DNA from 2 places in the Actinoplanes sp. NPDC049265 genome. Region 1 is predicted to be linked to the other one. Evidence: predicted binding sites of a transcription regulator. Region 1 holds the regulator's gene; the other holds the start of a gene.
The links. Region 1 encodes HspR, which represses chaperone genes until heat shock. Its sites were predicted from a motif close to TTGAGTNNNNNNNACTCAA; they were not measured.
Positions count from the first base shown of each region.

Region 1 (3,410 bases):
AGGTCGGCGCCGAGATCGGCGTGATCCTCCTGCTGGTCATGCTCGGCCTGGAGTACTCGGCGACCGAGCTGGTCGGCAACCTGCGCGCCTCGGCTCCCGCCGGCGTGCTCGACATGCTGCTCAACGCGCTGCCCGGGGCGGGGTTCGCCTTCCTGCTGGGCTGGGGCTGGGAGGCGGCGCTGGTGCTGGCCGGCATCACCTGGGTGTCGTCGTCCGGGGTGATCGCCAAGGTGCTGGGCGACCTGGGCCGGCTCGGCAACCGCGAGACGCCGGTGATCCTGTCCGTGCTGGTCATCGAGGACCTGGCCATGGCCTTCTACCTGCCGCTGGTCACCGCGGTGCTGGCCGGGGTGGGCCTGATCGGCGGGCTCGAGGCGCTGGCGGTCGCGGTGGTCACGGTGATCGCGGTGCTGGTCGTCGCGATCCGGTACGGCGGGGCCATCTCCAGCTTCATGTCGGTCCGCGACGCCGAGGCCCTGTTGCTCAGCGTGCTCGGTCTGACGTTGTTCGTCGCCGGGGTGGCGGCCGAGCTCAAGGTGTCCGCCGCGGTCGGCGCGTTCCTGGTCGGCATCGCGCTATCCGGCCCGGTGGCGCACCACGCCACCCAGATGCTGTCGCCGCTGCGTGACCTGTTCGCGGCCGTGTTCTTCGTGTTCTTCGGGCTGTCCACCAACCCGGCCGACATGCCGCCGGTGCTGCTGCCCGCGTTCGGGCTGGCCGTATTGACCATGCTGACCAAGCTGGCCACCGGCTACATCGGCGCCCGGCGGGCCGGCATCGCGTTGCCCGGCCGGGTGCGGGCCGGCATCGCGCTGATGCCGCGGGGCGAGTTCTCGGTTGTCATCGCCGGCCTGGCCGTCGCCTCCGGGGTCGAGCCGGAGCTGGCTCCGCTGGCCACGGCCTACGTTCTGATCACGGTGGTTAGTGGTCCGCTATTGGCGCGTCTGCCGGATTATGCGTGGTTCAAGGCATTCATCCGGCGCAAGATGGCCGTTTCCCCGCCTGCCGCACCGCTGGCCGCCCCCGACTGACTGGCGATCAGGTCCGCACGCTGCACAAAGCTACTTGTCAGTATCAGATTGTGAACGGGTAGACCTTTCGCATCCGGGTTGCCGCACGCTAGCGTTCCGCTGACAGTTTCGTGTTTTGGGACACTCAGGCGGCGAACGTGAGCTTGCGTGAATCGGCATTCATCGGATTCGCGAACCCGGTCGACCCGCGCCCGGACGAGCTTCAGGCGTGGGCGTACCACCCGGAGGCCGTACCACTGGACTCCATGCCCCCGGACTGGGACCTGCTGATCGCCGGGGATGTACTCGGCCCGGTCCTGTTCGAACTGGCCATGGACAGGCAGTGTCCGGCGCGGCGGTTCGCGCTGCACTGCATGTATATCTACGCCGCCGACGGCGTCCGTCCCAACGCGTCCTCGCAGCGCAAGCGCCGGCTCAAGAAGTACGTCGAGCGGGCCGAAGAGGTCGGCGACGAGCCGATGCAGATCTGGGCGCACAACTGTCGCGTGCTGATGACCCGCCCCGAGCTCTTCGACTACGAGGAGTGGATCGAGGGCGGCCTGGTCCGGCACCCGCGCCGCCTCGGCCTCTTCCACCGCCGCTGACGCGGGCTCAGGGCTTACGCGGGCGCCACACCACCAGAGCGGTGGACGGGCGCTCGTGGCGCACCAGGTCACGCCCCGGATAGGCGGCCATCGCCTCGGCCTGGGCGACCCGCGTGTAGGCCTCGTCGAGCTCGGCCTCCAGCTCGGCCACCCGCTGCTGCAGGTCGCCGACCAGCTGCTCGAGCGCGATGATGCGCTTGATGCCGGCCAGGTTGACGCCGTCGTCCTGGCTGAGCCGCTGCACCTCGCGGAGCAGGGCGACATCGCGCTCGCTGTAGCGCCGGCCGCCGCCCCCGGCCCGGCCGGCCTGCACCAGACCCAGCCGGTCGTACTGCCGGAGGGTCTGCGGGTGCATGCCGGCCAGCCGGGCGGCGACCGAGATGATCAGGACCTTCGCATCGGAGGCCTGCTCCATCGAGATGTGGATCTCTTCATACATGTGCCACCTCCTTAACGATCGATCCTCATCACTGAAACCTACCCAAGCCGGCGCAGTCGCGCCTCTATCCGATCGCGTCCGGCGGCCGGCGTGAGCTTGGCAAACTGCTCGAGAGCGTCTCGCGCCTCGTCGGAGACCTGGGCCGGCACCTGCACGTCGACGGTGACGATCAGGTCGCCCGCCTCGCCGTTGCGGCGCTGCACACCCTTACCCCGGGCGCGCAGCTTGCGGCCGCTCGGAGTGCCCGGTGGGACCCGCAGCGTGACCGGGGTGTCCATGGTCGGCACCCGCAGATCGGTGCCGAGCACGGCTTCGGCCATGGTGATCGGCACGGTCAGCGTGAGGTCGTCGCCGCTGCGGCCGAACAGGTCGTCCGGTCTGACCTTGACCTGCACGTAGAGGTCGCCGGCGGGACCGCCCCGCTCGCCCGGCTCACCACGGCCGCTGAGCCGGATGCGCTGCCCGTCGCCGACGCCGGCCGGGAACCGCACGTTGATCGTGCGGTTCTTGGTGACGCCGCCGGTGCCACGGCACTCCGGGCACTTCTGGTCGACGATGCTCCCCGCGCCCTGGCACTCGCGGCACGGCTCGGAGAAGCTGAACGACCCCTGGTTACGCGAGATCAGCCCGGTGCCGGCGCACTGCGGGCAGGTCCGCGGCACGGTGCCCGGCTTGGCGCCGTTGCCGTGACAGGTGTCGCAGACGCCCGGCGACCGCAGCGTCAGCGGCAGCGTCGTGCCCTGGACGGCGTGCACGAAGTCGAGGGTGACCTCAGCCTCGACGTCACGGCCCCGCTGCGGCCCGCTGCGCCGGGGACCGGCTCCACTGGGACCGCCGCCCGAGAAGATCGAGCTGAAGATGTCGGAGAACCCGGCCCCGCCGAACCGGCGGTCGCCGGCCGAACCGCCCCCGCCCGGCCCGGTGAAACCACCGAACAGGTCGGACGGGTCGAACCCGCCGCCGGAGCGCGCGCCCCGGCGGAACGCGCCCGAGCCGAACAGCGAGCGCATCTCGTCGTACTCTTTGCGCTTCTTCTCGTCCGACAGCACGTCGTAGGCCTCGGACGCGGCCTTGAACTTGTCCTCCGCCTCCTGGTTGCCCGGGTTGCGGTCGGGGTGGAGCTCACGTGCCAGCTTGCGGTACGACTTCTTGATCTCGTCGGCGGAGGCGGACTTGCTCACCCCGAGGACGGCGTAGAAGTCCTTCTCCAGCCAGTCCTTCGAACTCAACTCATCCACCTCCGCTGCGATGCTGCTTCACTCCACGTCCCGTCCGCCGGCGAACCGGCGGACGGGACCAGCTGCGGAGTCACTCCGGGTCGGCGACCGCGACGAGGGCGGGCCTCAGCAGCCGCTC
Region 1 is NZ_JBICSP010000010.1:282,247-285,656, reverse strand. Features, by position in the region: gene ACGFIO_RS24545 (cation:proton antiporter) at 1-1,031, shown strand, start outside; gene ACGFIO_RS24540 (hypothetical protein) at 1,169-1,615, shown strand; gene ACGFIO_RS24535 (heat shock protein transcriptional repressor HspR) at 1,623-2,054, opposite strand; gene dnaJ (molecular chaperone DnaJ) at 2,093-3,283, opposite strand; gene grpE (nucleotide exchange factor GrpE) at 3,363-3,410, opposite strand, start outside.

Region 2 (3,410 bases), on a different contig from region 1:
TCGACGTGGTACGCGCGGGTGTTCCAGGCCAGCCGCTCGCCGCCGGACGACGCGTGCCGGACGATCACGGTACGCACGGCCGCCGGGGCGCCCAGGTCGACCTGCCAGGAGGCGTCGCTCACACCCGTACACCACTTGCTGTTGTTGCCCGTGGTCCCGTCGATCGCCTTCGCCGCGTCCTCGGCCGCGACACACGCCGCGCTCGCGGACGCCGGATGCTCGAGCGCGAGGTTCACGGCGGCGGCCGGGGCGGCGGCCTCCCGGGTGCTGTCGCTGACGGCCAGGTCGTCGACGTAGCCGCGGAACACGCCGGTGCCGGCCGGCTGGTCGTAACCCAGGTGCACGCGGTCGACGGTGCGGCCGGCCAGCGCGGACAGGTTGACCCGGACCAGGTTCCACTGGTTGAGCACGAGGTGGCCGCCCTGGCCCTGGAACTGCGGGTGCGCGCGGACCCCGTACTGGTCGGTCGCGCCCGAGTCGCGCAGGCTGCTGCCGTCGGTGAACCGCAGGTCGATCGCTACGTACGTGCCATTGGCCTGCTGCGGATAGATCCAGTAGGTCAGCACCGAGTTCGCGGCCAGCCGCAGATGCGTGTCGAAGACCTTCATGTACGAGTAGGAGCCGGTCGCGCTCAGGTCGTTGCCCGAGTACATCAGCGCGTTCGCCCCGCCCCGGGCGGTCTCGGCCCTCGGCCCGGTCTCCATCTTGGTCAGGTTCGCGTTGTAGCCGCCCACGTTGGAGCTCGCGTCCACGGTGTCGGTCCAGGTCGGTGCGGTCTCGCCCGGTTCCAGCCCGGTCCGCGCGAGCGGCCAGTCCCGCCCGCCGCCGAGCACACCCTCCAGCGCCGCGTACCAGAGGTCGGCCATCTTGGTGTAGCCGCCGTCGTTGGGGTGCAGCGTGTCGTTCAGGTCGGCGTTGGTGATCGTGCTGTTCAGATCGACCAGCCGGGTGTACGCCCGCCCCGACAGCACGGACGGCACGGCCGCGTTGAACGTGTTGATCCGCGCGTTGATGGTGGCGTCGAGCGCCGGCACGATCTGCGCGACCAGCACGACCGCGGACGGCGCACCGGCGTGGATGTGGTCGAGCAGCGTACCGAGCCGCCCCGGCGCCCCCGCCACGTCGAAGTTCTGGTTCATGTCGTTGGTGCCGATGTGCAGCAGCACCACGTCCGGCCGGCTGGTGGCGAGCCAGCCGTCGATCGACGCGGTGATCTGCTCGATGCGCCAGCCCGAGTGGCCCTCGTTGTCGGTGTCCGGCAGCGACCCGGACTGCCCGCTGCCGACCAGGTCGACCGCCAGCCCCGCCCCGCCGACCAGGCGCTTCCACAGGTCGGCGCGGTAGCTGGAGGTGGTCGTCGACCCGGCGCCCCAGGTGATCGAGTCGCCCAGCGGCATGATCCGGACCGGCCGCCCGGTGATCACGTCGGCGCGCGCCGCCCCGGGCGCGACCAGAGCGAACACCGCGACCAGCACCGCGGCGAGAATGCGGGACATCGTACGCATCGAGCCCTCCCGTTAGCATCGAAGTACGTCAATGCTCAACCGCTCGGCCCGCTAATGCAACGACCAATTGTCTGTTCGCCCGGAGTGAACAGCGGAAGATCGCGACGGCTCGGAAAGTTGCGTCGGTCGTACTCAACTTTTGGAGGCACCCGTGACCAGCAAACGACTTCCTCTGCTGTTGCTCGACGACATCGTGCTGCTCCCGGGAATGGTCGTCCCGGTCGAGCTGGACGAGGCGGCGCAGGCCGCGGTCGACGCGGCCCGTACCTCCGCCGGCGCGGAGCTGCTGATCGCTCCGCGGCTCGAGGACCACTATCCGGCCTACGGCGTCGTGGCCGGTGTCGAGCGGGTCGGCAAGTTCCGTGGCGGCGCCAGCGCCGCCGTTCTGCGTACCGGGCGGCGGGCCCGCATCGGCAGCGGGGTGACCGGGCCGGGGGCCGCGCTCTGGGTCGAGGCCGAGACCGTGGTGGCCGGGCCGGTCGGTGAACAGGCCCGTGAGCTCGCCGCCGAATACAAGAAGCTGGTCGTCTCCGTGCTCCAGCGCCGCGAGGCGTGGCAGGTGATGGACTCGGTCAGCGCCATCGACGACCCGGGTGACCTGGCCGACACCGCGGGCTGGGCGCCGTACCTGTCCAACGACCGCAAGCGGGAACTGCTGGAGACGCCGGACGTCGAGCAGCGGCTGCGGCAGCTGATCGAGTGGACCCGGGAGTTCCTGGCCGAGTCCGAGGTCAGCGACAAGATCGAGAACGACGTACGCGAGTCGGTCGAGAAGCGGAACCGCGAGTACCTGCTGCGCGAGCAGCTCAAGGCGATCCGCAAGGAGCTCGGCGAGGGTGAGACGGTCGGCACCGACGACTACCGCACCCGGGTCGAGGCGGCCGAGCTGCCCGACGCGGTCCAGGAGACCGCGCTGCGCGAGGTCGACAAGCTGGAGCGGGCCGGCGACCAGAACCCGGAGGCGGGCTGGATCCGGACCTGGCTCGACACCGTGCTCGACCTGCCGTGGAACGTGCGTACCACGGACAGCACCGACCTGGACGCCGCGCGGGCCGTGCTCGATGCCGACCACCACGGCCTGGACGAGGTCAAGGACCGCATCGTCGAGTACCTGGGTGTGCGGGCCCGCCGCGAGTCCCGTGGCCTGAGCGTCGTCGGCGGGCGCGGGTCGGGCGCGGTGATCCTGCTGGCCGGCCCGCCCGGGGTCGGCAAGACCTCGCTGGGTGAGTCGGTCGCGCGCACGCTGGGCCGCAAGTTCGTCCGGGTCGCGCTGGGCGGGGTGCGCGACGAGGCCGAGATCAGGGGCCATCGGCGTACGTACGTCGGCGCGCTGCCGGGCCGCATCGTGCGGGCCATCCGGGAGAGCGGCTCGATGAACCCGGTCGTGCTGCTCGACGAGGTCGACAAGGTCGGTAGCGACTACCGGGGCGACCCGGCCGCGGCGCTGCTGGAGGTCCTCGACCCGGCGCAGAACCACACCTTCCGTGACCACTACCTCGACCTGGACCTCGACCTGTCCGACGTGTTGTTCATCGCCACCGCGAACGTGCTGGAGACGATCCCGCAGGCGCTGTTCGACCGGATGGAGCTCATCTCGATCGACGGCTACACCGAGGACGACAAGGTCGCCATCGCCCGCGACTTCCTGGTGCCGCGGCAGCTGGAGCGGGCCGCGCTGACGCCGGGTGAGGTGACGGTCACCGACGACGCGATCCGCGAGATGGCGGCCAACTACACCCGGGAGGCCGGCGTACGGTCGCTGGAGCGGCTCCTCGCGAAGGCGTTCCGCAAGGTCGCGCTGCGGCCGCTGCCCGCCGTGGTCGACCCCGGCGGTCTCAAGGATCTGATCGGTCGCCCACGGTTCACCCCGGAGTCGTCCGAGCGGACGGCGGTCGCGGGCGTGGC
Region 2 is NZ_JBICSP010000004.1:63,847-67,256, reverse strand. Features, by position in the region: gene ACGFIO_RS12440 (GDSL-type esterase/lipase family protein) at 1-1,505, opposite strand, end outside; gene lon (endopeptidase La) at 1,657-3,410, shown strand, end outside.
Region 2: lon (endopeptidase La) is a predicted target of HspR. The motif match lies at 1,623-1,641, and genes of this name have one in related genera.